DNA from 2 places in the Plantibacter sp. T3 genome. Region 1 is predicted to be linked to the other one. Evidence: riboswitches for the same ligand, from Rfam matches in the RefSeq annotation. Region 1 holds a riboswitch; the other holds the start of a gene.

Region 1 (15,101 bases):
ACTGGATCGAGTCGGCCGGCTCGCCGATGCTCGTCGTGTCCGAGGAGACCTCCATCTCCGCCTTCGGGAAGCCGGCGGCGACGAGACCGTCGACGATCGCCTGGCCGCCAGCGGCGGGGTTCGCGGCGAGCGTGGCTGCGTTCACGGCGTCGAAGAACGGCAGGTTGTCGGTGGCGGTGCCCTCGGGGAGCAGCACGGGCGCCGCCGGAGCCGTCTCCGTGGCGGTCGGCGTCTGGCTCGGCGTGGCCGTCGGCTCGGGAGCGGGCTGGGAGCAGCCGGTCACGGCGATGCCGAGCAGGCCGAGCACCACGCCGACCCGGACGCCGGCGATCGACGTGCGGCGACGGATCGAGGTGACGGCTGAGACGGGGCGGTCGCGGAGGCTCTTCTGCACGTCGAGCAGTCTACGCGGCGCGTCAGAACGGCGTGTCCTGCGGCGGTGCCGACGCCCACTCCCCGGTTCCGGTTCCGGATCCGGATCCGGTCGACTCGGATGCGGCGGGCGCCGGAGACACCCCCGCTCCGACCGGCGACTCACCGGACCCCTTCGGTTGCCAGCCGATGTCGGGCCCGATGTGATCGGCTTCGATGTCGACCGACGTCCCTCGTCGCTCACCCTGCTCCCAGTCGCGGATCCGCAACCGGCCGAGCACGATCACGCGTTGTCCTTTGACGAGCGATGTGGCGGAGGCGGTCGCCAATCCACGGAAGGCGCTCACCGTGTACCAGTTCGTCTCCTGCGCCACCCAGGAACCCTGCTTCTGGTCGTACCGACGTTGCTGCGACGCCAGGCGGAAACTGGTGATGTCCAGCCCGGACGTCGTGCGATGGTGCTTGGGGTCTGTCGCGACGTGTCCGCAGACGGTGATCTGGTCGTTCATGGGTTCCTCTCCTGTCGGTCCGACGATCCTGGCGGTGGATCGCGGAAGCGTCCGGGGCGGGTCCGTGCCGATCGCCACCCCGGACGCACTGCCAGCCTCACCGATCCCGTGGGCCCCGTGTCGAGCCGGGCGACCCTCGTCAATGTCCACAACCGCGCACCTCGCTGTGGAGGACCCTCGCTCCGCTCTGACCAGGGCCGATGTCGGTGGCCCCGCATACGCTGACGAGTACCAGCCGGCAGTCCCAGTCCGGCATCGCCCCACCAGCGCACGAGGAGTCCCATGCCCAACGCCCTGAGCATCCGTCCCGGCTACTGGCGCGTGACGACCCCCGACGGCCGCGTGCTCGGCAACATCGAGGCCGTCGGAGCGGACGGCGTTCCTGAATACCGGGCCAACCGGTTCCGACCGGCGGTCCTCGAGTACGCCCCGCTGGGCAGCTTCAGCGATCTCGCGGTCGCCATCGACGCCTTCCGCAACTGAGCGGCTACCCTCCCGCCGTTCCCGTCGACCCCGGTGCGTCGCCCGTGTTCACGCCCGAACGAGGGGTAGTCTGCGGCCCATGCAGTGGTGGAATGACTTCGTAGAGTGGGTGACCTCAGCTGAGGTCCGCCCCATGCTGTTCGCTGCGGCCCTCTTCATCGTGGCCGTCGTGGTGTCCTCTCTCGTCGCCGCCGGCGCAAGCCGTCGTGCGCTGCGAGCCATCGTGGACCAGCGCGATCGAGAGCAGAAGAACGTCGCGATACTGGCGCTCGTCGACGCCGCCACCGAGGCCAGCGTCTGGAACTCGCTCACCCCGCAGGAGCAGGTGCTCAGCGATCGGGCCGTCGCCCAGGCCGACACCCTCGTGCGGCTCAGCCCGATCAAGGGTGCGGCCGTCGCCGCGGACTGGGCGAACCACCAGCTCCACGAGATGAAGCGCAACTCCGCGACGTTCGGGTACGAGTTGGACCCGGTGGTCGAGGACTTCCGCGACCGCCTCGTCGAGTGGTCGAAGAAGCCGGCACGGGCCCGAAAGGACTTCGACGGAGACCTCCGTCGCTGGCGCGCCGAGTCCAGCGGATCGGAACAGGCGCTCGTCGCGGAGCAGGAGTCGTGGGTCGCCAAGCAGCACCACGAGCAGTACGCCGGTGTGAAGCCCGCGTCCACCGCCCCGGCTGCACGGCCCGGCGACATCACTCGCTCGACTGGCGGCACGATCAACACCAGCACGACGCAGCGCATCATCGACGACGTCGCGGTCCTGGAAGCCGAACGAAAGCAGTCCAGCGTCAGCTGACCACCGCGACTGACAGACGGCGGCCCGATCATCCGATCGGGCCGCCGTCTTCGTGTCAGGGGTGCGTGGTCAGCGCCACCAGGTGTCGAATATGCTGACCGGGACCTGTCGCTTGTGCTCCGTCGCCGCGTACCGGGCCTCGATCGCTTCGGCGGCCACCGGATCGATCTCGCTCCCCTCGAGGAAGTCGTCGATCTGCTGGTAGCTGAGCCCGAGGTTCTCCTCGTCGGTCTGGCCAGGAGTGCCGTCGAGGAGATCGGCGGTCGGGGCCTTCAGGTAGAGGCGTTCCGGAGCGTCGAGCGACTCCAGGAGCGCACGCCCCTGACGCTTCGTCAGGCCACTGAGCGGGAGCACGTCGGCCCCGCCGTCGCCGAACTTCGTGAAGAAGCCGGTGACCGCCTCGGCCGCGTGGTCCGTCCCGACCACCAGGAGCCCCTGCTGACCGGCGATCGCGTACTGCGCGACCATCCGTGCCCGCGCCTTCGCGTTGCCCTTGACGAAGTCACTGAGGGGTTCGCCGGTCGCATCCGCGTACTCGGCTTCGAACCCGTCGACCGCACGTTGGATGTTGAACACGACGGAGTCGTCCGGGCGGATGAACGACAGCGCCAACTGGGCGTCGTCCTCGTCGTGCTGCACGGCGTACGGTAGACGGACGGCGACGAACCGGGCCTCGCCACCCTCGGCTCGGACCTCTTCCGCCGCGAGCTGGCACAGGCGCCCGGCGAGCGACGAGTCCTGTCCCCCGCTGATCCCGAGCACGAACCCCTTCGTGTGCGTCGCCCGCAAGTACGACTTCAGGAAGTCGATCCGGGAACGGACCTCGGCCGCCGGGTCGATCGTGGGGCTGACATGGAGTTCCGCAATGATGCGGGCCTGGATCTCGCGCATGTCCCCAGGCTACTCGCTCACCGGAGGCGCACCCGGAACTCCGAGGCACTTGCAACACACCGGAAACACGGCTCGGTGGGCGAGGCGGGTCTCAGGCCCAGCCGAGCTCGTGCAGCCGCTCGTCGTCGATGCCGTAGAAGTGCGCGATCTCGTGGACCAGGGTGGTGTGGATCTCGTCGGCGAGCTCGTCGAGTGTCTCGCACGCCGCCAGATGCGGCTCGCGGTAGACGATGATCCGGTCGGGCATCTCGCCGAAGCCGTAGCGGTCGCGCTCCGTCAGGGCGACGCCGTCGTACAGCCCGAGCGTGTCGAGCGTGCCGTTCTCAGGGCGGTCCTCGACGACGAAGACGACGTTGTCGAGACCGTCGACCATCTCGTCGGGCAAGCGGTCGAGTTCGTCCACCACGAGGGCTTCGAACGCCTCGGTGTCCAGCTCCAACATGCCCGCTCCCCGGATACGACAGAAGCCGGAGGGATCCTCCGGCTTCTGTACGACATGGGGTGAGTAACGGGGCTTGAACCCGCGACCTCCTGGACCACAACCAGGCGCTCTGCCAACTGAGCTATACCCACCATGCGACCTGCTCCGCGGAGACCGCGTCACAAGCGACTGGACGAGTCTATTACATGTTTGGGGCGTACCGTGACACGACCGCTTCCGAAACCTGCTTCGCGTCGTCGGAGGACGGGCCGGGGAGGTCGACGAACAACGCTCCGCGGTAGTAGGCGAGCTCACGGATCGACTCGAGGATGTCCGCCAGCGCGCGGTGTCCGCCGTGCTTCGACGGGGCGTTGAAGTACACCCGCGGGTACCACCGACGGGCCAGTTCCTTGATGGAGGAGACGTCGACGTTGCGGTAGTGCAGGTGGGCGTCGAGTCGCGGCATGTACCGCGCGAGGAATCCTCGGTCGGTCCCGATGGTGTTCCCGGCCAGCGGCGCCTTCGACTCGTCGGGGACGAAGCGCTGGATGTACTCGATGACCTGGAACTCGGCGTCCGCGACGCTCACGCCGTTCGGGATCTCCTCGAGCAGCCCCGACGTGCGGTGCATGTTCGTCACGAACTCACCCATGTTGTCGAGTGCCGACTGGTCGGGCTTGATCACGACGGAGTAACCCGGGTCGAGGATGTTCAGTTCGAAGTCGGTGATCACGACGGCGATCTCGACGAGTTCGTCGACCTCCAGCTCGAGTCCGGTCATCTCGCAGTCGATCCAGACCAGACGGTCCCCAGCTGTGCTCATGGGTCGAGTCTACTCAGCACGACCGACGCCGCCGGTTCCGTAGACTCGAGCCGTGATCATCGCCATCTCCGTCCTGCTGCTCGTCAACGGTGTCTACAACGTCGTCGTCTGGCCTCGCTTCCTCAAGCGGATCGTCGCCGACCCGCGTGCCCGCGACGATCAGGGACGTGCGACGACGTTCCTGCGCGTGCACGTCATCCTCATCAGCATCGCCCTCGTCCTCGCAGCCCTGTCGCTCGTCTTCGGAGTCCTCGGCCTCCTCGGCGTCGGCGCCTGAGACACCGCTGCGGTATCCTGGACGACGCCCGCCTCCGTAGCTCAGGGGATAGAGCAGGAGCCTTCTAATCTCTTGGTCGCAGGTTCGAATCCTGCCGGGGGCACACCCACCCTTCGACAAGCTCAGGGAACGAACCTCAGCCCTGACCCTTCGACAAGCTCAGGGACCGGAACCTCAGCCCCGGCCCTTCGACAAGCTCAGTGACCGAGATCGCGGTCGGCCGTCAGACGCGGAGCCAGGAGTTCCAGCGGCCCGCTTCGTCGCGCCTCAGGACATCGAGGACGAGGGATGAGACCTGGTCCGCGGCGCCGGTCGCCTCGATGCGGAGACCCGCATCGAGGTCGGGCCGTTCCCGCTCGATGAAGGCGTCCTCCTGGAGGGTCCACTCGGCGAGCCAGTCGACGCCGTCACCGCGCCCGATGAGGCGGTCGGTGCGCTGGACCACCGGCGCGTCGAGCCACAGCACCGTGTCGGCGAGTATTCGCGACGCCCGCGACGACGACCCGCAGCCCTCGACGATGAGTGGACGGTCACTCGGCACGAGGTGCGCCTCCGCACGGGCGGACCGTTCCCAGTCCCAACGCCGCCACTCCCCCGCGCGCCGCTCGGAGAACGGTGTGAGGATCCACTCGACGAGGAGTCGAGCACCCTCGTCGAGCCCCTCCCACCCCGGATACAGGTCGTCCATGTGGACGACCATGCTGGCCGTCAATGCGGACGCCACCGAGGAGGCGAGCGTCGTCTTCCCCGTGCCCGACCGTCCGTCGATGAGCAGGACCGGCGGAACCGCGCTCACTGGCCCACGACCCGGAACGTGCCGGCGAGGACCGCCGTGGACAGCGCGAAAGCCATGATCACGATCGTCACCAGGACGGCGACGAGGTCAGCCCGGCCCAGGCGGGACGGTCTGGCCCAGGTGCGTTCGTTCGGTGCCCCGAACCCCCGCGCCTCCATCGCCGTCGCGAGTTTGCTCCCGCGGCGGATGGCGAACACCAGCAGCACGAACGCCATGGACGCGAACCGCCGGACCACTCCCCGGTCCCCCAGCCCACGGGCACGACGGGCGAGCGCGAGACTGCGCCAGTCGTCGATAAAGAGTCCGAGCATCCGCGCTCCAGCGAGGATCCCGAGCACGAACCGAGACGGCAGCTTCGCGATCTGGGACAGCCCGTCGGCCAGATCGGTCGGATCCACCCGCGCGAAGAGCAGGATCGTCGGGAGACCGAGCGCCAGCACCCGGATCGTCACGGCGACCGCCAGTTCGATCGAGTTGTCCGTCACGCGGACGAACCCGAGCGACAGGTACTCCGTCCCTCCCGGCTTCGCGTACAACAGCATGCTGATCCCGCCGATGGGCGCGAAGACGAGCACCGGCAGGGCCCGCTTCAGCAACGCGGTGAACCGCAGGCCGGAGAGCGGGAACAGCATCACTTCGAGCAGCACCGCCGTGCTCGCACTCACCCAGTCGATCGTCAACAGCAACGGGACGGACAGGACGAGGACGGCCAGCACCTTCGTCACCGGATTCACGCGGTCGAGTGGCGGTCGATGGTGCAACACCGTCGAGCGGTCCGCTGCCGTGAGGCTTGTCATGCGGCCCGCCTCCCGAGTTCCAGCGGTTCGAGGAGGATGCGATGGTCGCCCAGATGTTCGACGACCCCCGCGTCATGCGTGACGGAGAGGATCGTCGCGCCGCGCTCGAGCTCGTGCTGCAGCAGGCGGACGAGTGACAACCACGTGCGTCGATCCTGCCCGAACGTCGGTTCGTCGAGGACCATGACCGCCGGCCGGGCAGCGAGGACGGTGGCCACCGACAACCGGCGCTTCTGACCGCCCGAGAGGCTGAACGGGTTCGCCTCGGCAAGACGACCGAGACCGAGCGCCTCGAGGATCTCGGAGACCCGCTCGTCGATGGCGGTCCGGGACCAGCGGAGGGCCTGCAGGCCGACACCGAGCTCGTTCCGCACGGTCGATGAGACGAACTGGTGCTCGGGATCCTGGAAGACCGTCCCGATGCGTGTGAGCAACTCGGTGGACTTCCAGCGGATCGGCCGGGATCCCAGCCTGCCGGCGAGCTGCGGAGCGGCGGTCACCGTCCCCGTGATCTCCGGCAGCAGTCCCGCCAGCGTGAGCGCGAGCGTGGACTTCCCCGCGCCGTTGGGGCCGACGATGACGGTCGCCGCACCCTCGGGCACCGCGAGCCCCAGGTGCTCCTGCACCGGCTGCTTCCGCGTTCGACCGATCGCCAGGTCGTCGGTCGTGATGACCGCGGCTGATGGGCCGGACACCGGACGAGGGGCCAACCCCAGCGGGATGCCCGGCACCCAGACGCCCGCATCGGCCAGGCGCTGCCCGACGTCGTCGAGGACGAGGTCGGGTGGCCCGTCGGCGAGGACACCGCCGTCGGCGTCGAGCACGACGACCCTGGTCATCAGCTCGCGCCAGACGTCGACGCGGTGTTCGATGACGACCAGGGTGGACGAACCGTCATCGACCAGCCGAGCGACGGCGTCCCGCACCTCGGCCACCCCGGCCGGGTCGAGGTTCGCGGTCGGTTCGTCGAGCAGGAGGAGCGAGGGGTGCATGGCGAGTACGCCGGCGAGGGCCAGCCGCTGTTTCTGGCCCCCGGACAGCGCCGAGGTCGAGTGGTCCAGCGGCAGGTCCAGTCCCACGGCCTCCAGCGAGGCGTCGACGCGGCGCCAGATCTCCTCGCGCTCGACGCCGAGGTTCTCGCAGCCGAAGGCGACGTCGTCGCCGACCTTGGACAGGATCACCTGCGAGTCGGGATCCTGCAGCACGAGCCCGATGCGACCCCTCGCTCGTTCAGGCGGAACGCCGTCCACGAGGAGCGAGCCGTGGGACTCCCCCTCGTCCGCACCGCCAAGGACGCCGGCCAGTGCGTGGATCAGCGTCGACTTGCCGGCACCGGACGCCCCCAGGAGGAGGACCCGTTCGCCCGGTTCGATCACGAGGTCGAGGTCGCGCACCGCCCAGGCCTTCCGACCGGCATGACGCCACCCCCAGTCCCGCGCGACGACGCGCGCCGAACCGGTCGCAGCCGTTCCCGGCACGATCAGACCTCGCGCCGAGCGTCCCGCCCCGACGCGAACCGACTGAGCGCTCCGGTCGACGCGAGTGCCCTGACGAGGGCCCAGCCGACGACACCGGCGAGGATCGCGCCCGAGACCAGCAGGGAACCGAGGTAGATCGCGTTGAACTCGACACCCTTCTCGAGGTTGCCCGACATCACGAGCTCGAGGAGCCACGCGCCGGCCCCGGCGCCGGCACCGGCGAGGATCGCCGGAACGAGGCCGAAGCGCTTGTACGCGAGCGCCGCGAACACCAGCTCAGCACCGAGGCCCTGAGCGAGGCCGGAGTACACCGTCGTGACGCCCCATGCGTTCCCGATGAGGGCGGAGACGATCGCACCGATGGTCTCCACGAGGAGTGCTGCGCCGGGCTTCCGGATGATGAGGCCGCCGAGCACCCCGCCGAGGAGCCAGATCCCGACGGCGATCCCGCCGAAACCGGGCGTGACGGCGCTGGCACCCGCGTACCAGAGTGATCCGAGCGTGTTCCACGCCCAGAAGATGAGGCCCGTCGCGACGCCGAGCACGGCGACCACGACGATGTCGACGACCCTCCAGCGCAAGGTCCGCGACGCAGCGCGTTCAGAGGGTGAGATCTTGGTCGATGCTGACACGATACGTGCCCTTCCTGTAGACGGAAAAGAGCACGGGATAGCGAGAAATGGTCTCCCTGCGCTGGCATGATCCAGATCAGGTTCGACGGTCGAAGGCGAATACCTTCCTCTCAGCCCGGTTCACCGGACTCCCGTGGTGGCACGAGTCTAACCCCTGCCGTGCGCAGTCGCACGACAGGGGTTCGACGGGGAGGGCTACTTCTTGAGGGCCTTGATGAGGCCGGCCAGCGCCTTGCCGCTCACCCAGATGAAGGGGATCGCGACGGCGATGAGCGAGATGAGGTTCGGGTCGAAACGAAGGCCCTCGTCGGTCTTGATGTAGGCACCGACCGGGATCGAGACGCCACCTCCGCCACCGCCGCTCGGGGCGTCGTCGCCGTCGCCCTCGGAGCCGCCGCCGAAGCCGTAGTACGTCAGCGCGACGGGCACGAGCTTCGTGCCGTCGACGTCCTGCTGCTCCCCGTAGGCTGCGGACACGCCGAGCCCCTTCGCCTGTTCTGCCAGCTTCTCCACGAGATTCGTCATACCGCGAGGCTACCGCTCGGTATCCACCGGTCCAAGGGGTTGATCCGTGCTCCCAGCACCCTGCGAGTCTCCGCGACTGCCGAGTCCGCGACGCCTCGGCTTGCCGAGGAGGGAGGCGGGAGCGATCGCGAGATCGCCGAACCGGCTCGCGACCCGGTCGATCGTCTGCTCGGCTTCACGCCACTCCTCGTCCGGGTCCCAGAGCCCGGCACCGGCCTCATCGGCGGGGACGAGCTGGTCGACCTTCACCCCGACGAGGCGCACGAGACGCCCACCGCGATCGAGGTCGTCGAACAACGACGCCGCCTCGTCATAGACCCGACGCCCGACGTTCGTGGCCTCGCCGATGGTGCGCGACCGGGTGATGACGCTGAAGTCCGCATAGCGGACACGGATGCTGATCGTCCGGCCGGCGTAGCCGCCCTTCCGGAGCCGGATCGCGACGAGACCGGCGAGGTTCAGCAGCTCGCGCTTGAGGATGGTCGGGTCGGAGACGTCCGTCGGGAAGGTCACCTCGTGGCTGACGCTCTTCTCGCGTCGTGCCAGCTCGATGCCGCGCGGATCGATCCCGTTCGCGAGCTCGAGGAGTCGGCGACCGGAGGCCTCACCGACCGCGCGCTGGAGCATCGACAGCGGGGTGGAGGCGAGCTGACCGATGGTCCGGATGCCCCGGTTCGTCAGCTGCTCCTCCGTCCGGCCACCGACGCCCCACAGCGCGCCGACCGGCAACGGGTGGAGGAACGCCAGGGTCTCGTCGGCGGGCACGACCAGCAGGCCGTCGGGCTTCGACAGGCCGGAGGCGAGCTTCGCGACGTACTTCGTCGATGCCAGGCCGACCGAGCACGGCAGACCGGTCGCGTCGAGGACCCGTTGCTTCACGAGCGCGGCGATCGTCCGTGGGCTCCCGAGCAACCGGACCGCGCCGGACACGTCGAGGAAGGCCTCGTCGATGCTCAGCGGCTCGACGAGCGGCGTGACCGACTCGAAGACCTCCATCACCCGATCGGAGTACTCGCGGTACCTGCCGTGGTGGGGTGGCAACACGACGGCGCTCGGACAGAGGCGCATCGCCTGGGACACCGGCATCGCCGCGCGCACGCCGTACCGGCGAGCCTCGTAACTGGCGGAGGTGACGACCGACCGCCCCTCCTTGTTGCCGACGATGATCGGGAGACCGCGCAGCTCGGGCCGTTCCAAGAGCTCGACCGAGACGAAGAACGCGTCCATGTCGACGTGGAGGATGGGGGTACCGCTGTCGTCGGCATCGTGCGCCGAGACGCGACGAGACGCTCCATCCTGCCGACTCATGCCTCCATTGTCGCAGTCGCCTCCGACACGCTCTCCACAAGGGCCGAGGCGGGAGGGCCCGGCGACGCTAGGCTGTCCGGCGATGAGCACGCGAACGCGGACCGGGTCGGCCCCGGCGGCCCCAGATCTCTCCGGGCGGGACCTCGCCCTCGACCTCGTGCGCGTCGCGTGCGTCGTGACGGTCGTCATCGTCCACCTCCTGATGGTCGCGGTGGCGGTCGAGCCGGACGGCACGATCGGCATCTCCCGAGCGTTGGAGCAGCAGCCGTGGTTCGACACAGGTACCTGGTTCGGCCAGATCATGCCGCTGTTCTTCATCGTTGGCGGCTTCGCGACGATCACCGGCTGGCGCAGCACCGTCCGACGCGGTGGCGGGACCAGCGACTTCCTCCGGTCCCGGGTGTTCCGACTCGCCCTGCCGACGATCCCGGTCCTGCTCTTCCTCGCCGCGGGGCTGTGGCTCGCCGGGGCCCTCGGCGTCGCCCCCGCCATCATCGAGGCCGTCGCCGCAGGCGTCGGGTCCCCGCTCTGGTTCCTGGCCGCCTACCTGCTCTGCCAGGCTGTCGCCCCGTTCCTCGCCACCTGCCACGACCGCCACCCCGTCCTGACCTGTGCGACACTGCTGGCCGGCGTGATCCTCGTCGACGTCGTCCGTTACTCGACCGGCCTCCTCGGCATCGGTCTCGTCAACCTGCTGTTCGTCTGGCCGCTGCTGCAGCAGTTCGGGTTCTTCCTGGCCGACGGACGTCTCCGCTCCGTTCCGCGCCTCGTCCTCGTCGCCGTGGTGCTCCTCTCCTACGGTGCGCTCGTGCCGATCACGACCTGGCTGCCGTACTCGACCAGCATGCTCGGCAACCTCAACCCACCGACGCTCCCCCTCGTCGTCCTCGGCGTCGGGCAGCTCGCCCTGCTCGCCCTGGTGCACCCACTGCTCACCGCCGTCATGCAGACCCGCGCCGCGCGAGCGGTCGTCTTCCTCATCGGGTCCCGGCTGATGACGGTGTACCTCTGGCATCTCCCCCTGATCATCGCGGTCGCCGGTCTCCAGCTCGCCCTCGGCATCCCCTTCGCGGAACCGCTGAGCGCCGCGTGGTGGTGGACCCGGCCGGTCGTGCTGCTGGTCGTCGCGGTCCTGCTCGCGGGCGTCGGCACACTCCTCGGCCGTGTCGAGCACCCTCGCAAGCTGCGCCTCGACCCGGAGCGCAAGCCTGCACACGTCGCCGTGTGGATCGCGCTCGCGAGCGCCTTCATCATGCCCTTCGCGGAGATCTCCCACCCGCTCACCGCCGCGATGGCGGCTGCCGGCGCTGTCGGCTCGATCATCGCGGTCGTGCTCCTGAACCCGACCCGTCGGCCGGTCGAGCGCGTCGCGAGCGGATCAGACCAGGCCGTGGACCAGCGGCCGTAGCCATTCACGGAAGGCCTCCTGGTCGTCCCGGAGCGACTCACTGACCACGATCGTGTCGGGCGCGACCACCCAGGCCCCCGGTCGGCAGATCGGGAGCACCTCGAGGTCCAACCGGAACGAGCTGGATTGCCGGCGCAACTCGAACTGACGCTCGCGGATGAGTTCGTAGACGTCGGTGAGGCGACTCGGCGATCGGCCTGCGAGCGCGCGCTCGTACTCCCGGATGCGAGCCGACGCCCAGCGGTGCGCGTCGTCGTACGCCCGGTAGGCGAGCTCCTGCAGGTCGAGAGCTCGATCGAACACCTCGAAGTGTGGTGGACGGACCTCGGCCATGAACAGGCGCGTGTCGCGACGGGCGATCCCGGTCCACCAACCGTCGAACTGGACGGCGAGCGCGTCGAGGTCGAGGCCGGTGACGTCGACCCGCTCCAGCCCCGGTGTGACCGCGGGAAGCTGCGCGACGCATCGCTCGCCGAGCCCTGCCATGTCGCGGAACGCGAGCGCCAGCATGAGGGCCATCGGAGCGTCTTCCGTGACCTGCCACCGCATGGTGCCTTCGACCAGCATGGCGGAAGTGTATGCCGGGCCAGCAGTCGGCACCAGGGCTTCCCCTGGCCGACGACATCGGGCCCGAGCCGCCGTCATCGACGGTGGCGCGGGCCCGATGGTGCAGCGGTGACCGCTACTGCGAGGCGCGCTCCAGGACGAGTTCGCGCACACGCGCCGCATCGGCCTGTCCGCGCATCGCCTTCATCACGGCGCCGATCACGGCGCCGGCGGCCTGGACCTTGCCGTCGCGGATCTTGGCGAGGACGTCCGGCTGAGCGGCCAGTGCCTCGTCGATGGCGGCGATCAGCGGACCGTCGTCGGACACGAGTGCGAGACCGCGAGCGTCGATGACCTCCTGGGGAGTGCCCTCCCCGTCGATGACGCCCTCGAGCACCTGGCGTGCGAGCTTGTCGTTGAGCGTTCCGGCCTCGACGAGCGCCGCGAGTGCCGCGACGTGCTCGGGTGACACGAGGCTCGTCGCCTCGACATCGCGCTGGTTCGCGATCCGCGAGATCTCGCCCGTCCACCACTTCCGTGCGGCGGCCGGAGCGGCGCCGGCCTCGACGGTGGCCGTGATCTCGTTCAGCAGACCACCGTTCACGACGTCCTGGAACTCCAGGTCGGTGAAGCCCCATTCGCTCTTCAGCCGACGACGACGGACGGCCGGCTGCTCGGGCAGGGCCGCTCTGAGTTCCTCGATGAGTTCGGGCGACGGCACGACCGGGAGCAGATCGGGCTCCGGGAAGTACCGGTAGTCGTCGGCGTCGCTCTTCGGCCGGCCGGCGGACGTCGCACCGGTGTCCTCGTGCCAGTGCCGCGTCTCCTGGACGATGGATCCGCCGTCCTTGAGGATTGCCGCCTGCCGCTGGATCTCGTAGCGGACGGCGCGCTCGACGGAACGCAGGGAGTTGACGTTCTTCGTCTCGGTTCGCGTGCCGAGCTTCTCCTGTCCACGCGGGCGCAGCGAGATGTTGGCGTCGCAGCGGAGGTTCCCGCGCTCCATCTTCGCGTCGGAGATGCCGAGCGCCACGACGATGTCGCGGATCGCGGAGACGTAGGCCTTCGCGATCTCGGGTGCCCGGTGCTCGGTGCCGTAGATCGGCTTGGTGACGATCTCGACGAGCGGCACACCCGCGCGGTTGTAGTCGACGAGCGAGTACTCGGCACCCTGGATACGGCCGGTGGAACCGCCGATGTGCGTGAGCTTGCCGGCGTCCTCCTCCATGTGCGCGCGCTCGATCGGCACCGTCACGATGGTGCCGTCCGCCAGCTCGACGTCGACCGAGCCCTCGAAGGCGATCGGCTCGTCGAACTGCGAGATCTGGTAGTTCTTCGCGAGGTCGGGGTAGAAGTAGTTCTTCCGCGCGAAACGGCTCGAGGGCGCGATCGAGCAGCCGAGGGCGAGCCCGAGGCTGATCGAGTACCGCACCGCCTGCTCGTTCACGACCGGGAGCGACCCGGGCAGACCGAGGCAGACCGGCGAGATGTTCGTGTTCGGAGCGTCGCCGAAGCCGTTCGGCGCCGAGGAGAACATCTTCGTCTTGGTGTTCAGCTCGACGTGCACCTCGAAGCCGAGCACCGGCTCGTACAGTTCGAGGGCTTCTTCGTAGGAGAGGAGCTTGTCCTTGGCCATGGGTTACCGACCTCCGAGAGCGGGTGCCTGCGAGATGAGGGTGTGCCCCCACGTCGATTCGAGAAGCGCCTCGAGAGCGGCGCCGACCCGGTAGAGCCTGGCGTCCTCCCGTGCTGGCGCCATGAACTGGATGCCGACGGGCAGACCGTCTTCCGGGGCGAGCCCGATCGGCACGCTGATGCCGGGCACGCCGGCGAGGTTCGCCGGGATGGTGGTGACGTCGTTCAGGTACATCGCCAGTGGGTCGTCGATACGCTCGCCCAGCTTGAACGCCGTCGTCGGGGCGCTCGGGCTCACGAGGACGTCGACCTGGTCGAACGCCGCCGCGAAGTCGCGCTGGATGAGCGTCCGGACCTTCTGGGCGCTGCCGTAGTAGGCGTCGTAGTAGCCCGCGCTGAGCGCGTACGTGCCGAGGATGATCCGTCGCTTCACCTCGGGACCGAAACCGGCCTCGCGCGTTGCGGACATGACCTGCTCGACCGTGCCGCCACCCTCGGGCGTGACCCGCATGCCGAAGCGCACCGAGTCGAACTTCGCGAGGTTGCTCGACGCTTCGGCGGGGAGGATGAGGTAGTAGGCGGCGACGGCGTACTCGAAGTTCGGAGCGGAGACCTCGACGATCTCGGCACCGTTCGCCTCGAGTACCGCGAGCGCCTCCTGGAAGCGGCTCTTCACGCCGGCTTGGAAGCCCGCACCATTGAGCTCGGTGACGACGCCGACCCGCAGGCCGCGCAGCACGTCGCCGCGCGCGCCCTCGCGGGCCGCACCGGCCATCGACGGCCAGGCGTCGCGGAGAGAGGTGGAGTCGAGGGCGTCGTGCCCGGCGATGACGTCGTGGAGGAGGCCCGAGTCGAGGACCGTGCGGCTGACCGGCCCGACCTGGTCGAGCGAGGAGGCGAGCGCGATCGCCCCGTAGCGGCTGACCGCGCCGTAGGTCGGCTTCACGCCGACCGTGCCGGTCACGTGCGCCGGCTGGCGGATGGACCCGCCGGTGTCGCTGCCGAGGGCGATGGGCGCCTCGAACGCGGCGACCGCGGCGGCGGAGCCACCGCCGGAACCGCCGGGGATGCGGTCGAGGTCCCACGGGTTGTGGGTCGGGCCGTACGCGGAGTGCTCCGTGCTCGAGCCCATGGCGAACTCGTCCATGTTCGTCTTGCCGAGCGGCACGAGACCGGCGGCACGCGACCGGGCGACGACGGTCGCGTCGAACGGTGACAGGTACCCCTCGAGGATCTTGCTCCCCGAGGTGGACGGCATGTCCGTCGTGACCAGCACGTCCTTGATGGCGAGCGGGACGCCCGCCAGCTCGCCGAGGTCCTCGCCCGCGGCACGGCGTGCGTCGATGTCGGCGGCGACGTCGAGTGCGTGGTCCGACACGTGGAGGAAGGCGTGGACGTCGCCGT
Region 2 (15,101 bases), 2.3 Mb from region 1:
CACCGTCGCCCGGCGGTAGGGTGAGGTCACGTCGAGAGAGGACCGCCATGCGCCGTGCGACCCGTGGGTTGACCGTGATCGCGATCGTCGGCGCCGTGCTCGGCACGAGTGCCTGCACCGGTGGCGCGGATTCGCCCTCCGGTCAGAGCTCCGCGAGCGAGGCCGGTGTGATCGCACCCGTCATCGTGCAGCTCGTCGATCAGGACGGCCGCACCATCACCGTCGGCCTCGACAACGTGGTGGACCTCGTCGCCGTCGATCCGACCGTCTGGTCCGCGAAGGTCGAGGATCCGTCGATCGCGGAGTACGTGCCGGGCGGATCCCGCGGCGGCGCGTCGTTCAACCCCGGTCTGCAGCCGCTCGAGGTCGGGAGCACGACGGTGACGCTGACGAACAGCTCCGACGATTCGACCGTCGTCCTCACGCTCGAGGTCGTCGACCGGTCCTGAGCCGGGGACGCTCGGACGAACCGAACCGGTCCCTGAGCCTGTCGAAGGGCGCACCCACCCCAGTCCCTGAGCCTGTCGAAGGGCGCACCCACCCCGGTCCCTGAGCCTGTCGAAGGGCGCTCAGATGTTGAGGTAGCGGCAGAGGTACGCGGTGGTGACCTCGACCTCGACCTGGAAGCTGCTGCGCCCAGGGACGCTGAACTGCGCATCGGGCCCGAAGTCCTGCCAAGCACTCGTGTTCGGCAGCAGCACGCGGAGCTTGCCGGAGATCACTGACATCTCCTCGGCCTTGCCGGTGGTGAAGGTGTACTCCCCCGGCTCCATCACTCCGACGCTGGCCGACTCCGCACCGGGCTCGTTCGTGGTGAAGCCGATCGACTTCACGTTGCCGTCGAAGTACTCATTGCTCGTCAGCATCAGGGGCCTCTCGTCGTGGTCCGGGACCGCGGCGGCGGATCCGGCCTTCATCGTATCGGCTCGGCGAAGAACGCCTCCTCGTGCGCGGCCGAGGCCAGGAACGCCCGTCGCATCGTCTCCCGGCCGGCCTCGTCCGCACGAGCTGCCGCCCCGGCGACGATCTCGATCGCCCGGGCGTTCGCCGTCGCGAATGCGGGGTCGGCGTACGTGTCGAGCCACGCCGCGAACGGATGCTCCGCGTGCGATGCGCCGACGAGCCGCTCGCCGAGATCCTGATAGATCCAGTAGCAGGGCAACACGGCGGCGACCACCCGACCGTAGTCGCCGTCGACGGTCGCCGCGTGCAGGTGGTCGAGGTAGGCCGTGGTCGTCGCCGACGGCTCCACATCCATACCGCCGACGGCATACGTGCTGAGCCAGGTGCGATGCAGCTCCATCTCGGCCTCGATGGAGCCCGCCGCGCCGGTCGCCCAGAACACCTGTTCCTCGGCCGTCGGCGCCAGTGCACTCGCTCGCGCAAGGACCCGCGAATAGGCCCGCAGGTAGATCGCGTCCTGCTGCAGGTACCAGGCGAACCGGGCTGGATCGAGGGTGCCGTCCGCGAGCGTCGTCACGAACGGCAGGTGGTCGATCCGGTCCCGCAGCTCGGCGATGTCCTCCCACCAGCCCGTGAGGATGTCGGCGCCGTCCTGGCGGCCCGAGGTCATCCCGGCCGACGCCCAGAGCTCGGCGAAGTGGCTGATCGGGCCGTTGCCCGAGCCGACCGCGAGCGCGTCCGCGTGCCGGAGGCTCGACGTGAGCCAGGACTTCGCCTCGCCCAGTGCCTCGGTCCAGGTCCCCGACTGGGCGACGAGGGTGGCCATCGCGCTCGACAGGGAGCATCCGGTTCCGTGGGTGTTCCGTGTGTCGACTCGAAGACCGTCGAACTCGACGAGTGATCGGCCGCCACCCAGACCGCCGGTGGCGTCGACGAGCGCATCCGGGCACGCGGTCGTCCCCGTCAGGTGCCCGCCCTTCACGAGCACGATCACGCCCGCTTGCACCGAGACCCGTTCCGCCTGGGCGAGTGCGTCGGCCCAGCTCGTCGCCACCGGCTCGTCCGCGAGGACGGCGAGCTCGGGGAGGTTCGGGGTGACGAGGTCGACGTGCGGGAGGAGCGCGCGCATGGCCGCCTCAGCGTCGCGGTGGAGGAGGCGGTCGCCGCTCGTCGCCACCATCACCGGGTCGAGGACGACGGGTCCGGTCACCGTCTCCTGCAGCCAGGTCGACACGGTGTCGATGATCGCGACGTCGCCCAGCATCCCGATCTTGACCGCGTCGATCACGACGTCGTCCGCGACCGCGTCCAACTGCTCGCGGAGGAACCCGACGGGCGGGGTGTGCACGGACCGGACGCCCCGGGTGTTCTGGGCGACGAGCGCGGTGACGACCGCCATGCCGTATCCGCCGTTCGCGGCGATGCTCTTGAGGTCGGCCTGGATCCCGGCACCACCGGTCGGGTCGGTCCCGGCGATGCTCAGCACCCGGGGTGTGTCCCGGACCGTGACAGGTCGTCGACCGCGCACCCGGTCCGAGCTCGACGACTCCGGCGCCGTCGTCTGTTCCACGGCGCTCATGCCGAGACCTCGATCCAGGCGCTGCGGAACGCCCGGGCGGCGGCCGCCGGATCGTCGGCGGCGCAGATGGCGGAGACGACGGCGAGACCAGCGGCACCGGCAGCGTGGAGCTCGACCGTGTCCTCCAGTGACACCCCACCGATCGCGACGCACGGGAGTGGGGTCGCGGCGGCGATCGCGGCGAACCCCTTCACGCCGAGCGGCTCCGGGTGGTCCGGCTTCGTCGTCGTCGGGCGGATGACGCCGACGCCCAGGTAGTCGGCGGTCCCGGGAGGCAGCGCTGCGACCGCATCGAGGTGCGCCGGGGTGTTCGCCGTCAGCCCCACGACGGCGGCCTGTCCCACGATGCGACGCACGGCGTCGACCGGGAGATCGCTCTGACCCACGTGGACACCGTGGACGACTGCACCGGCGGAACGGGCGGCGAGGAACACGTCCACCCGATCGTCGACGAGCAGCAGCGCCCGCCCGGCGACGACCTCTGCAGCACGAACGGTCAGCTCGAACAGCTCTCGCGCCGACGCGGTCTTCTCCCGCAGCTGGACCGCGGTCACCCCGCCGTCGACGGCTCGGCGCACGACGTCGAGGACACCGCGATCGCCGCTGGCCGAGGCGTCCGTGACGAGGTAGGTCGCGATGCCGCGGCGCACGAGCTCGGCGTGCGAACGGGCCGCGAGGACCCGGTCCGCGGTGGTCGAGGCGCTCACGCGATCACCGCCAGGCTGCGGACGGTGTCGGCATCGAGGAGGTGGAGGTGGTCGAGGAAGGCGGGAGCGAAGGAGCCGGGGCCACGGCTCTCCGCAGCCGCCAGCTGCGCGGCGACCGTGTACGCGGTGGTCGCCGCGACCGTCGTCAGCAGCCGGTCGTCGTCGAGTGACGCGAAGGCGGCGAGTACGGCACCGAGGGCACAGCCACCGCCCGTCACGAGGGTGAGCCAGGCATGTCCGTTCGAGCAGCGGACGATGCGCTCACCGTCGGTGATGACGTCCGTCGGCCCGGAGATCGCGACGACGGCACCCGAGGTGCGGGCGATCGCGGTGGCCGCCTCGATCGCACTGTCGACCGAGTCGGTGCTGTCGACCCCGCGACCGCCGGCGCCCAGTCCGGCGAGCGCGATGATCTCGCTGGCGTTGCCGCGGACGATCGTCGGCCGGAGGGCGAGGAGTTCGGCGGCGAGCGCCGTCCGCACCGGCAGGAAGCCGACGGCGACGGGGTCGAGCACCCACGGGGTGCCGGCGTCGTTCGCGGCGGTGGCGGCCTCGACCATGGCTTCGCGCTGCTCCGCCTGCGGCGTCCCGAGATTGAGGAGCACCCCGGAGGCGATGCGGGCGAACGGTCCGGCCTCGGTGGGGATGTCGGTCATCGCCGGGGCGGCGCCGATGGCGAGTAGGACGTTCGCGGTGAAGTTCGTCACCACGGCGTTCGTGATCGATTGGACGAGCGGCGTGCACTCGCGCAGGCGGTCGAGGAGGTCCCCGGAGGCGCTCGCGAACTCGCCGACGGACGGCTCGTCGGTGGACGGGTGGGCAGACTGCTGCGGTGTGCGAATGCTCATTCGCGACATCCCTTCGCTCGGACTAACGAGATCAGGTTCGACGGGTGTGTTCTCAGCCGATCGTCGTGGGATCGGCACCCCGTGTCACTCGCGACCACCCTAGCGGGTCGGCCCGGCTTCCCGTCCAGCGGGCGGGCGAGGATGATGGAGGGATGGACTTCTTCGAGCTGGTCACCATCGTCTTCGAGGTCGCCGGTGTCGGGGCGATGGTCGTGGGCTTCGTGATCGCCGTCACCCTCTCGGCCCGCCTGTGGTGGAGCACGCGCGACGGCGCACGGGCTTTCCGGATGCTCCGGGAGACGATCGGCTCGGTCATCCTGCTCGGGCTGGAGATCCTCGTGGCCGCCGACCTCGTGAAGACGGTCACGTCGACGCCCTCGCTGACCGACGCACTCGTCCTGGCGATCATCGTCGTCATCCGCACCCTGCTGAGCTTCTCCCTGCAGATCGAGATCGAGGGCACCCTCCCCTGGAGGCGCCTGGCGACGACCGGCCCCCAGCTGTTCGACCGTGCCGTCAAGCGCGGTGGCGAACGCACGCGGCGTCGCGCCGAGGAGCAGGACGTGTCGATGTCAGCCGATCCGGCAGCGGCGCCGACGGTCGCGGCGCAGGCCGTCCCTGACGATGAGGACGGCTTCCCCGAGCTCCGCAGTCGCAGCTAGTGCGGCGCGGCTAGCGCGCCGCGGAGGTCGCCCAGGTGTCGCGGATGAGGTCGGGCAGCAAGCGCATGTCGTCGAAGACGTGGGTGCCGTCGCCGATGAGGCGCTCGGCGGGCGTCATGCCGCCGGCGTAGGCGTAGACCGTCATGCCGGCCGCGCGGGCAGCGAGGACGCCGACGACGCTGTCCTCGATGACCGCGCACCGCTCGGGGGCCGTGTCGAAGTCGGCGGCGGCATGAAGGAAGAGGTCGGGTGCGGGCTTGCCGACGGCGACGTCGGTCGCGCTGAAGATGCGCCCATCGAAGCGGTCGTGGATGCCCACCTGCCCGAGGTTGCGGACGACGTCGTGCAGCATCCCGTTCGAGGCCACGCACAGCGGCACCCCGGTCGCAGCGATGCCGTCGAGGGCGTCGACGACCCCGTCGACCGCCTCGAGCTCGCGCTCGCAGATGCCGCGGAACATGTCGCTCCAGCGCTGGATCCAGTCGGCCTCGAGCGGCTTCCCGAGACGCTGCTCGACGAGCGTCGCGTAGGTCTCGAGCGAGGCGCCGACGAAGAGCTCCCGCACCTCGGCCTCGGTGTAGTCGCCGCCGACCTCGTTGAGCAGCTGGAGGTTCACCCGGACGGAGATGCGTTCCGTGTCGACGAGCGTGCCGTCGCAGTCGAAGATGACGAGGTCCGGATAGTCGACTGGCATGCTCCGAGCCTAAACGACACCGCCTGCGCTGTGGCCGTGTGCCCTCCGGCGGCGACCTCCGACGGCGGTCGGCGTCATGGTCAGCGGGCCGCGCGGACGCCCTGTCGCTGCCAGGTGACGACCATGCGTCGCGCATACTGGGTCGCCGCGACGAAGTGGCCGAGGAGTCCCAGGAGGATCGCCACGAAGCCGACCCCGCCGAAGACCCGGTAGAGCGCCGACGCCGGATCCCCGCCGCCGAGCGCGAGGCCGATGAGCAGCGCGAAGAAGCCGACGAAGAGGAACACCGTCCGGATCTTGCCGGCGATGCTCACCGGCACCTCGGGCGTCCCGCGGAATGCGACGACGGCGACGAACGCGAGCAGGAGGTCGGGGACGATCATGACCACGAACACCTGCCACGGGATGATCTGCGCGATGGCGAACGACGCGGCGACCACGACCACGGTCAGACGGTCGGCGACCCCGTCGAGCCAGGTGCCGAGCGCGGAGACCGTGCCCATGCGGCGCGCGATCTGCCCGTCGGCGACGTCGCTCAGGAACACCACCGCACCGACGACGAGCGCAGCCCAGTAGGAGCCGGTGATCACGAGGGCGGCGAACACCGGGAGCAGGACGATGCGCCCCGCCGTGATCGCGTTCGGGAGGTTCTTCCAGTCGTCGTCGGAGAACAGCTGCGTCCGGAGGCGCGCGAGCGGCGTCTTCTCGTGCAGGGTCACCGGGATCATCGCCTCGTCGCCGGGGATCGCGGCACCGCGGCGGAATCGGGCGATCGCGACCACCGTGACCACCACGACGAGCGCGAACAGCAGCACCCAGCCGGTGGCACCGAGGTACTGGCGGACCGTGTCGAGTGTGGCGCGGACGAGGGAGCCGACCCCGACGTAGACGGCGGACCAGAGGAGGGAGCCCAGCAGCGACGCCGCGAGGAACGACCGGTAGGGCACGCGGGCGACCCCGGCGGCGGTCGGTGTCAGGCACCGGAGCACGGGGACGAGCCTCGTGAGGAAGACGGCCTGGGCCCCGCGCCGCTCGAGCGCCTCGACCGCGCGGTCCCAGCCGTGGACGCCGAGACGCCGGACGATGGCCGAGTCACGGAGGCGACCGCCGGAACGACGACCGACGAGGTAGCCGAGCTGGTCCCCGAGCGACCCGCCGAGGGCGACCGCGAGGAACAGCACGAGGGCACCGGGGGCGGAGTCGAGCATGGCCGCGAGGAGGAGCACCACCGGTTCACCGGGGACGACGAGGCCGAGCCACAGGCCGGATTCGGCGGTCGTGAACAGGAGCCCGAGGAGCCAGATCAGCGGATCGGGCAGCGCCGTCGCGGCGTCGTTCACCCACCCGATGATGTCCACGGATCCCCGTTCAGCAGTGCGATCCGCACTCCTGGGTGGGGCGCGGCTCGCCCAAGTCTACGGACGAGCCGCGCCCTCCCATCCCCGAGGGGTCGTTCAAACGGTCATTCGCCGGACAGCTCGTCCCGATTCGCGCGTCGACGACGCAGGACGGCCGCGGTGACGACACCTGCGGCGCCGAGCACGAAGAGCGCTCCGGCAGCGACGATCCACGGCATCGCGTCCGCGCCGGTCGAGGGCAGACGACCCGCGTTGCTGGGAACGGCGGGGTTGCTCGGAACGGCGGGGTCGCTCGGCGTCGCCGTTGGGACGGGCGGCACCGGAGCGACCTCATCGGCGACGAGCACGAAGGTGGGCACCGTCTGGACCGCGCCGTCCGTACCGACCACGACGGTGGCCGTCGTGGCACCACCCGCGGGCACCGAATACCCGGCCGGGACGGTCAGCGTGACCTCGTAGCTGCCCGGCGCCAGGTCGGCGAGCCCGTAGGAGCCCTCGGCCGTCGTGGTCAGGGCGACCGGGCCGCCCGGCGTCGTCACCGTGACCGTCGCTGCGGGCACGGGGGCGTCGGTGTCCGTCCGGACGTCGCCGATGACGGTGCCGAGCCGAGCGAGCTCGAAGTCGACCGCGTCCAGATCGGCGCCGGCGAGCTCCTCCGCCCGGGTTGCGGCTCCGGAGACGACGTACCCCTCCGGGGCGACGACCGAGACCTCGTAGGAGCCAGCGGGCAGGAGCGGGAAGCGGTAAGAACCGTCGGCGGCCGTGACGGCGCTCTCGACCCCGTTCGGACCGTCGACGCTCACGGTGACACCGGCCACACCGACTCCACCGGACGTGATCACCCCGCCGAGACTGGGATTCGCGACGAGCACGAAGTCCTGCTCGGTGATGGGTGTCTCGCTCCCGACCGGGACCGTGAAGACGTTCGGCGGGCTCTGCACCGCGTAACCCGCGGGCGGCGTGATGACGACCGTGTGCTCGCCAACCGGCACGGTGTCGAAGAGGTAGTTCCCGTCGGTGTCGGTGGTGACGCTGCCCGCGCCGTCGATCGTGACCGTGGCTCCGACGATCGGCATACCGTCCGTGTCGAGCGCGGTGCCGGACACGGCGACGGGCACGATGTCCCGGACGGTGAAGTCCGCGACGGCGTCGGCGTCCGTGAGGTCCGCGGCGGCTCGTGCGGGACCGTCGGCGATCTTGCCGGCCGGCGGGACGAGTTGCACGGTGTAGCCGTCGGTCGCGAAGTAGCCGGCGAAGGTGTAGGCGCCGCCACCGGCGGTCGTGGTCGAAGCCACCACCCGACCGTCGCGGTCGATGAGGCGGACGCCGACACCGTCCAGCGGGCCGGTGGTCTGGTCGGTCACGGTGCCGGTCACGTCGCGCGCGATCGACGCGAACCATGCCTGGTAGACGGGCGCGCCGAGGCGCTGCTGGAAGGTGAACGTGAGGCTGGAGATCGGGGCGGAGGGTTCGAACCAACCCGCCGCGCCGGCGGTGTCCGCGGCGGCGGCGTTGCCGCGGAGCACCTGCGTCGCCGGGTCCCAGGTGGGGACGTCCGTGGCGGAACCGGTGCAGGACGGCTTGCCGGCCAGACCGGGAGCGCAGTAGTTGAAGCCACCGTTGAACCCGAGCTCGTCAGGGGTGAGCGCGGAACCGTCGGGGCCGATCGCCGTCACGGTGACCTGGTCGGCGTCGATGTCGCCGAGGACGAACGTCCAGCCGGACGGCGGTGTCGGCGTCGCGAAGGAGTAGGTCGTGGTCGAGGGCGACGCCGCGTTGTTCGCCTTCGGCCGGAGGTTCAGGTAGGCCTGACCGCGGCTGCTGCCGTACTTCGCACCGACGGGGGTGGACGCGGCCAGCCAAGTCGTGGTGCCGGGGATGACGCCGATGCTGCCTCCGCCGACCGAGTCGCTCGTCAACGCCGCGGTGAGCTCGGGTTGCCCAGCAAGGGTCATCGTGCCCTGGTACGACCCCGATCCGCCGGAGAGCTCGGACCACGTCGCCCAACTCGAGGTGGTCGCGGCGGAAGCTGCCGGGACGGCTGCGGTGAGGGCGAGCGCGGAGGCTCCGAGCAGGGCGAGCACAGCGGCTCCGATGCGGCGGGTCATGGGCGTCAGGATAAACGGACGCCGGACGTCTCCGGAACCCCGCTGTCCGGTTTGCGAGGGTCACCGCGCAGCGTGGTATGGCGGGGCTCCGGCACCTCAGACCCATGCGCGAGGCGCAGTGGATCGTCCCGCAGGTGGATAGGAGATCGGGCGCGCGGGCGACGCGCCCCGGCGGCGATCCGAGGAGGCTGGAACCATCAACCGATCAGCTCCGCACACCGCGGAGGAAGGAACCAGCTCATGTCCGCCTCAGCCACCACCGAGTCCACCACGATCTCGCCCGCCGAGGACGTGACCCTGGCAGACGCCCCGACCGAAGCGTTCGGCCCCGAACCGCTCACCCAGGCCACGCCCGTGCAGGAGGTCGCGCCGACTCAGCCGACGACCCCCGTGCCCCTTGCCCCCGTGCCTGCTGCGACGACCGCCGACCGCGAGAGCTCGACCCAGACGCTGTCGATCATCGCGTTCGCCCTGTCGATCGCCGCGGTCGTCGCCCCGTCGTTCGTGCTCCTGCCGATCGCCTCGCTCGTGCTCGGCATCATCGCGCTCGCCCGCAAGCCGAAGTCGAAGGGCTTCGCCCTCACCGCCGTCATCATCTCCGGCACCATGCTGGCGCTCGCCCTGATCGTCGCCGCCGGTGCAGCCCTGCTGCTCGGAGTGTCGGTGATCAGCAGCGGCTACGCCGGCTGACCCGATCTCCCACCCGACGCCCGTCCGCTCCTCGAGCGGGCGGGCGTCGTGGCGTGTGTCCCGGACATCACGGTCAGCCGTTGATTGTTACACAATCTTGCGGCAGGCTGTCCCCATGACTCGTTCGCCGACGGAGACCCCGTCGACCGCCGACAACACCGCCGCCGGGCGCCTGCCCGTCGCCGCCGCGATCCTCGCCGCCGTGTGCTTCGGGACGACGGGCACGGCTCACGCGCTCCTACCGATCGAGGTGGGCTCGGTCGCGTTCGGCGCCGCACGCATCGTCTTCGGCGGAGCGCTCCTCGTCCTCGTGTGGGCGGCGTTTGCCCGCCGCTCCGGGGGCACGCGGCCGCCACTGACTCGAGTAGCGGAACTCGGGAGGCCCGCGCTGGTCGTCGCCGTCGTCGTCGGCACGATCGGCGTCACCGCGTACCAGCCGTTCTTCTTCCTCGGCGTGGAGCGCAACGGTGTCGCGATCGGGACCCTCACCGCGCTCGGCTCCGCACCCGCCATCACCGGCCTCCTCGAATGGGCGATCCATCGCCAACGCCCGAGCGCCCGCTGGTTCCTGGCCACGATCGTCGCCGCAGCCGGTGTCGCCGTCCTGTCCGGAGTGACGGGCGGCGGGATCGGGACCGTCTCCGTGGACGGGCTGCTCGCGTCCGTCGGAGCCGGAGCCTCCTACGCCCTGTACACGCTCTGCAGCAAGGCACTCATCGAGCACGGGTGGACACCGCTCGGCGCCATGGCGGCGCTCTTCGGCGGAGCGGCGCTCGTCTCGGTGCCGATCCTCCTCACCACCGAGACCGCCTGGATCCTCACCATGCCCGGCGCCCTCGCGGTCGCGTGGCTCACGCTCGTGAACACGGTGGCGGGGTACCTGCTGTTCGGCTACGCGCTCGGCGGGCTGCCCGCGTCCCGGGTCGCGACGCTCACGCTCTTCGAGCCGTTGACGGCGACGCTCCTGGGCATCCTGCTCCTCGGCGAGTCCTTCGGGCCGTCCACCGTCGTCGGTGCCGCGCTGCTCGTGACCGGACTCGCGATCCTCGTCGTACCGAAGCGCATCGACCGTCGCGAGGTCGCCCGATGACCGCGGTCGACGCCGTCGCGGACGCGCTGCGGGAGGACATCCTCGGCGGACGGCTCAGCGCGGACGAGCCGTTGCGGGAGACCGCCCTCACCGCCCGGTTCGGCGTCAACCGGCACACCGTCCGAGCGGCGCTCCAGGCGCTCGCGGCGGAGCGCCTCGTCACGTTCGAGGCCTACCGCGGTGCACGGGTACGGTCGTTCAGCGACGCCGACATCCTCGCGCTCATGGAGTACCGGACGGCGATCGAGGCCGAGGCGGTCCGGCTGCTGCGAACGCGTGCGGAGCCGTCGTCGCGCCCACCGACCTCGATCATCGCGGCGAACGACAGTCTCCGACGCATCTGCCTCGACCGACCCGGCGATCACCGCGCCATCGAGGTCGCGCACGCCGAGCTGCACCACGCGATCGTCGCCGCGGCCCGGAGCCCTCGACTCAGCGAGGCGCACGCTGGACTGCTCGCCGAGCTCGGCCTGTTCATGGTGCAGCTCCGAAGCGTTCTCCCGCCCGAGGAACTCATCGACCAGCACGACCGACTCGTCGACGCACTCAGCGGCGACCACGGCGAGACGGAGCTCCGCGCGCACCTCGCGCACTCGGCAGAGCAGCTCATCGCGCTCCGCCGGTCGGCCCCCTGAGCTCGGCCCCTGAGCCTGACGAAGGGCACCTCGACAGGTCCCTGGGTCGCCCCGTCGGCTCCGGTCCCTGAGCCACCCCGTCCGGTCCCTGAGCCTGTCGAAGGGCACCTCGACAAGCTCGGTGACCGGGTGGCGCTCGGTGACCGGGCGGCACGCGGTGACCCGGTGCGGCTCGGTCACCGGGTGCGGCTCGACGACAGGACGGGCCGTCAGCCTCGCGACGAGGTGACCGCCTCCGGTCGCGTCCCGGTGGCGTCGGCCGCCGGCCGGACCGCGGGGTGCTCCTCGGACGGGCCCGACCACGGCAGCGTCACGGTGAACGTGGTGCCGGCGGACGACGAGGCGACCTCGATCGAGCCTTCGTGGCCCTCGGCGATGGACAGCGCGATCGCCAGCCCGAGACCCGTGCTGCCGGCGGCACGCGAGCGCGACGAGTCGGCCCGGGCGAAGCGGTCGAAGAGCTCGGGAAGGAAGGCCTCGTCGATGCCGGGTCCGTCGTCGGCGATCGTCAGCGCGGCGCGCTGCGGCTCGCCGGGACTCTTCGGTGCGCTGATGCGGGTGACCACGGAGGTGCCGGCAGGGGTATGCACGGCGGCGTTCGACAGCAGGTTCACGACGAGCTGGTGGAGGCGCTCGCGGTCGCCGCGCACGATGATCGCGCGCTCCGGCACGTCGACCGACCAGTGGTGCGCCGGTGCCGAGACGGCCGCGTCGCTCACGGCGGCGGCGACGAGGTCGCTCAGGTCGACGTCGTCGAGGTGCAGGTCCTGGCCCTCGTCGAGACGCGCCAACAGGAGCAACTCACTGACGAGCGAGCTCATCCGGGTCGCTTCCGACTCGATGCGGGCGAGCGCATGCTCCGTCATGGGCGGGAGGCTCTCGCTGTCCTGGCGGGTGAGCTCGGCGTAGCCCTGGATCGCGGCGAGCGGCGTCCGGAGTTCGTGGCTCGCATCGGTGACGAACCGACGCATGCGCTTGTCGGTCGCGGCACGGACGGCGAGTGCGCGGTCGACGTGGTCGATGAGGCCGTTGAGCGCCTCGCCGACCTTGCCGATCTCCGTCCGGGGATCGGTGTCGGCCTGATCGACCCGCACGTCGATCCCGGTGTCGCCACGCTCGAGTTGCAGCGTGGACACCTCCTCGGCGGCGGCGGCCACGCGGGACAACGGTCGGAGCCCGAGGCGGACCACGATGATCGCCCCGATGATGGTGACCGCGAGCGCGAGCACGGCGAGGATCGCGATGACGATCGCCTCCTGCTGGACGGCTGCTCGCGGAGTGGCGAGCGAGACGCCGGCCACGAGGGTCTCGCCGTCGCCGTGGTCGAGGAACTCGAGTCGGTATCCGCCGAGCGACCCCAACTCGATGTTCTGTCGCTCGGAGCTGTCGGCCGCGACGGCCTCCTCGATGAGCGCCTTCGTCCGCACGTCGAGCGCTGTCGCGTTGGACTGGGTGAAGCGCGCGGAGTCGACGACCCCACCGTCCGCGACGAGCGCGATGAGCGTGCCGGGACCATGGCCGACGTAGTCCACGAACGGCTTGACGTAGCCGGGCTCGCCGCGCGTGGCATCGGGGTCGACCACGGCTCCCCCACCGGCCTGCTGATCGTGGAACTTCACCACGGAGTGCTCGAAGGCCTCCATCGATCCGGTGAGCTGGGTGTCGACGACGGCGGTGACCGACCCTTCGACCGTGACGATCGTCAGGATGCCCGACACCGCGAGGACCGCTGCGATGACCGCAGCGATGCCCGTCACCAGCCGTCGCTGGAGCGTCCACGGGTGCCGCCGGTCCGCCCGAGGCGTCGGCACGCCCGCAGTCGGAACCGATGCGGTGCTCATTCGACCGGCCGCAGCACGTATCCGACACCGCGGACGGTGTGGATCATCGGCGCACGGTCGGCGTCGATCTTCTTGCGGAGGTAGGAGACGTAGAGGTCGACGATGCTGGCCTTGCCGGCGAAGTCGTAGTTCCACACGCGGTCGAGGATCTGGGCACGACTCAGCACGCGCTTCGGATTGCGCATGAAGTAGCGCAGCAGTTCGAACTCGGTCGTGGTGAGCGCCACCGGCTCGCCGTCACGGCTGACCTCGTAGCTGCGCTCGTCGAGGAAGAGCCCGCCGATCGTGATGCGGGAGTCGTCGTCGGACACGACGTGCGCGGTGCGGCGGAGGAGACCGCGGAGACGGGCCACGAGCTCCTCCAGCGAGAACGGCTTCGTCATGTAGTCGTCGCCGCCGGCGGTGAGTCCCATGATGCGGTCGTCCACCGAGTCGCGAGCGGTGAGGAACAGGGTCGGGGTGCCCGATTCCGGCTCCCCCTGCGAGAAGCTGCGGAGCTGGCGCAGGACGCTCAGCCCGTCCATGTCGGGCAGCATGATGTCGAGGACCACGACGTCCGGACGTTCCGTGCGGTAGCGCTGGACGGCCTCGCGACCATTGGTGGCGACGTCGACGACCCACCCCTCATAGCCGAGGGCCAGGCTCACGAGGTCGGTCAGGACCGCTTCGTCGTCGACGAGGAGGACGCGGATGGGTGAACCGTCGGCCCGGTACATCCGCGGTAGCTTGGCGAGGACCGCCCGGCGGCGCCCCGAGTCGACGATCTGCGTTGGCAGGTCGGAGGGCATGGGTCGATTATCCGTCGTCGAGCTGCGAGGCGCGGGAGCGACGGGCGATTCATAGAGGCCTCATATCTTTTCAGGCCGAGCCCATGGGCGCGGTGCCTACCGTGGAGGGCATGACCCGAGCAGAGCCCCTGGGCACGTCGTTCGCCCCCCGCCGTCGTCGGACGGCCGGAGCGACGGCCGAGCCTGCGGACCGGATCCGGAGCGGCCTCGCCGCCGCCGTCCGTGCTCTGCGTCCCCTGTTCCCGGCAGGTGTCTCACGTCCTCGATTCCTCCGCGGGCCGCGGATCGAGGCTCCCGTCGACGCGCACCCGATCAGCACCGACCGTCTCGTCCTGCGTCGCCACCGGTTGGAGGACGCCGAGGCCTGGTACCGCATCCAGTCCACACCGGCGGTCGTCGAGCACCTGCCGTGGCCGGTCCGCGACCGCGAGGCGTCCCGTGAGCACCTGCGGCACCGCGTCGGGCACCACCGCCTCTGGCAGTCGGGCGACTTCCTCGCCCTGGCCGTGGAGCACGACGGGCGGCTCGTCGGCGATGTCTCCCTGCATCTCCGGGAGGTCCACCCCGCCGAGCGCTCGGTCGAGATCGGATGGGTCCTCGACCCCGCCGTCGGCGGACGCGGTCTCGCGAGCGAGGCCTCCGAGGCGATGATCGACCTGGCCTTCCGCGAGCTCGGGGCGAAGACCGTCACAGCCGTCATCGAGCCGGAGAACACCAGGTCCATCGCCCTCGCCGAGCGGCTCGGCTTCCTGCGGGCGACCGCGCCGCGCCGGTCGTCGAGCATCACCTTCGCGATCACGCCCTCGCTCCTCGCCGCGCGTCGTGCAGAACGCGTCGAAGCCACGCACACGGGGTCCACCGTCACGCGCCCCTGATCGCCGGCGTCCCGATCGCCGAACCTGCCGGGGCTGAGTCTCCCCCACTCCAGCCTCGGCAGGTTCAGCCGTCGGGACGCCGGCGACGTGCGTCGCTCGTGTCACACGTCCACAACTCAGGTACCCCCGGCGCGTCGCCTCCGGCTGCCGCCCGAGGGCGCCGACCCGCCCGTGGCGTCCTGAGTTGTGCGCAGTCCAGGGTTTCGGTCGGTTCCAATATCCTATAGGATTATCGCGATGTGCCGGCTTGCGCCGGATCGACGGACTCGATGACGAGGAGATGCAGATGACCAGGCTCTGGAACCGACCGGCCGACTTCGCGG

Evidence for each region. Region 1 has a riboswitch for thiamine pyrophosphate ahead of GV015_RS11470 (ECF transporter S component). Riboswitches for the same ligand answer to the same signal wherever they lie in the genome.
Region 2: linked by a shared signal. The riboswitch ahead of thiM (hydroxyethylthiazole kinase) and the one ahead of GV015_RS11470 (ECF transporter S component) in region 1 are both predicted to bind thiamine pyrophosphate.

What each region holds. Positions count from the first base shown of each region.
Region 1 is NZ_LR733286.1:2,390,172-2,405,272, reverse strand. Features, by position in the region: gene GV015_RS11535 (DUF6993 domain-containing protein) at 1-394, opposite strand, end outside; gene GV015_RS11530 (single-stranded DNA-binding protein) at 417-881, opposite strand; gene GV015_RS11525 (hypothetical protein) at 1,164-1,364, shown strand; gene GV015_RS11520 (hypothetical protein) at 1,498-2,160, shown strand; gene nadE (ammonia-dependent NAD(+) synthetase) at 2,230-3,051, opposite strand; gene GV015_RS11510 (metallopeptidase family protein) at 3,143-3,493, opposite strand; tRNA gene GV015_RS11505 (tRNA-His) at 3,549-3,624, opposite strand; gene orn (oligoribonuclease) at 3,675-4,295, opposite strand; gene GV015_RS11495 (SCO4848 family membrane protein) at 4,348-4,572, shown strand; tRNA gene GV015_RS11490 (tRNA-Arg) at 4,603-4,675, shown strand; gene GV015_RS11485 (hypothetical protein) at 4,796-5,368, opposite strand; gene GV015_RS11480 (energy-coupling factor transporter transmembrane protein EcfT) at 5,365-6,165, opposite strand; gene GV015_RS11475 (ABC transporter ATP-binding protein) at 6,162-7,643, opposite strand; gene GV015_RS11470 (ECF transporter S component) at 7,646-8,275, opposite strand; TPP riboswitch at 8,312-8,420, opposite strand; gene GV015_RS11465 (hypothetical protein) at 8,471-8,800, opposite strand; gene dinB (DNA polymerase IV) at 8,810-10,108, opposite strand; gene GV015_RS11455 (acyltransferase) at 10,191-11,516, shown strand; gene GV015_RS11450 (hypothetical protein) at 11,487-12,083, opposite strand; gene gatB (Asp-tRNA(Asn)/Glu-tRNA(Gln) amidotransferase subunit GatB) at 12,199-13,698, opposite strand; gene gatA (Asp-tRNA(Asn)/Glu-tRNA(Gln) amidotransferase subunit GatA) at 13,702-15,101, opposite strand, start outside.
Region 2 is NZ_LR733286.1:60,405-75,505, forward strand. Features, by position in the region: gene GV015_RS00325 (hypothetical protein) at 48-449, shown strand; gene GV015_RS00330 (pyrimidine/purine nucleoside phosphorylase) at 570-866, opposite strand; gene GV015_RS00335 (bifunctional hydroxymethylpyrimidine kinase/phosphomethylpyrimidine kinase) at 914-2,482, opposite strand; gene thiE (thiamine phosphate synthase) at 2,479-3,189, opposite strand; gene thiM (hydroxyethylthiazole kinase) at 3,186-4,037, opposite strand; TPP riboswitch at 4,029-4,129, opposite strand; gene GV015_RS00350 (DUF1622 domain-containing protein) at 4,190-4,699, shown strand; gene GV015_RS00355 (HAD family phosphatase) at 4,710-5,393, opposite strand; gene GV015_RS00360 (CDP-alcohol phosphatidyltransferase family protein) at 5,474-6,751, opposite strand; gene GV015_RS00365 (carboxypeptidase regulatory-like domain-containing protein) at 6,856-8,859, opposite strand; gene GV015_RS00370 (hypothetical protein) at 9,100-9,549, shown strand; gene GV015_RS00375 (DMT family transporter) at 9,665-10,639, shown strand; gene GV015_RS00380 (GntR family transcriptional regulator) at 10,636-11,274, shown strand; gene GV015_RS00385 (cell wall metabolism sensor histidine kinase WalK) at 11,484-13,115, opposite strand; gene GV015_RS00390 (response regulator transcription factor) at 13,112-13,903, opposite strand; gene GV015_RS00395 (GNAT family N-acetyltransferase) at 14,014-14,778, shown strand; gene GV015_RS00400 (dihydroxyacetone kinase family protein) at 15,065-15,101, shown strand, end outside.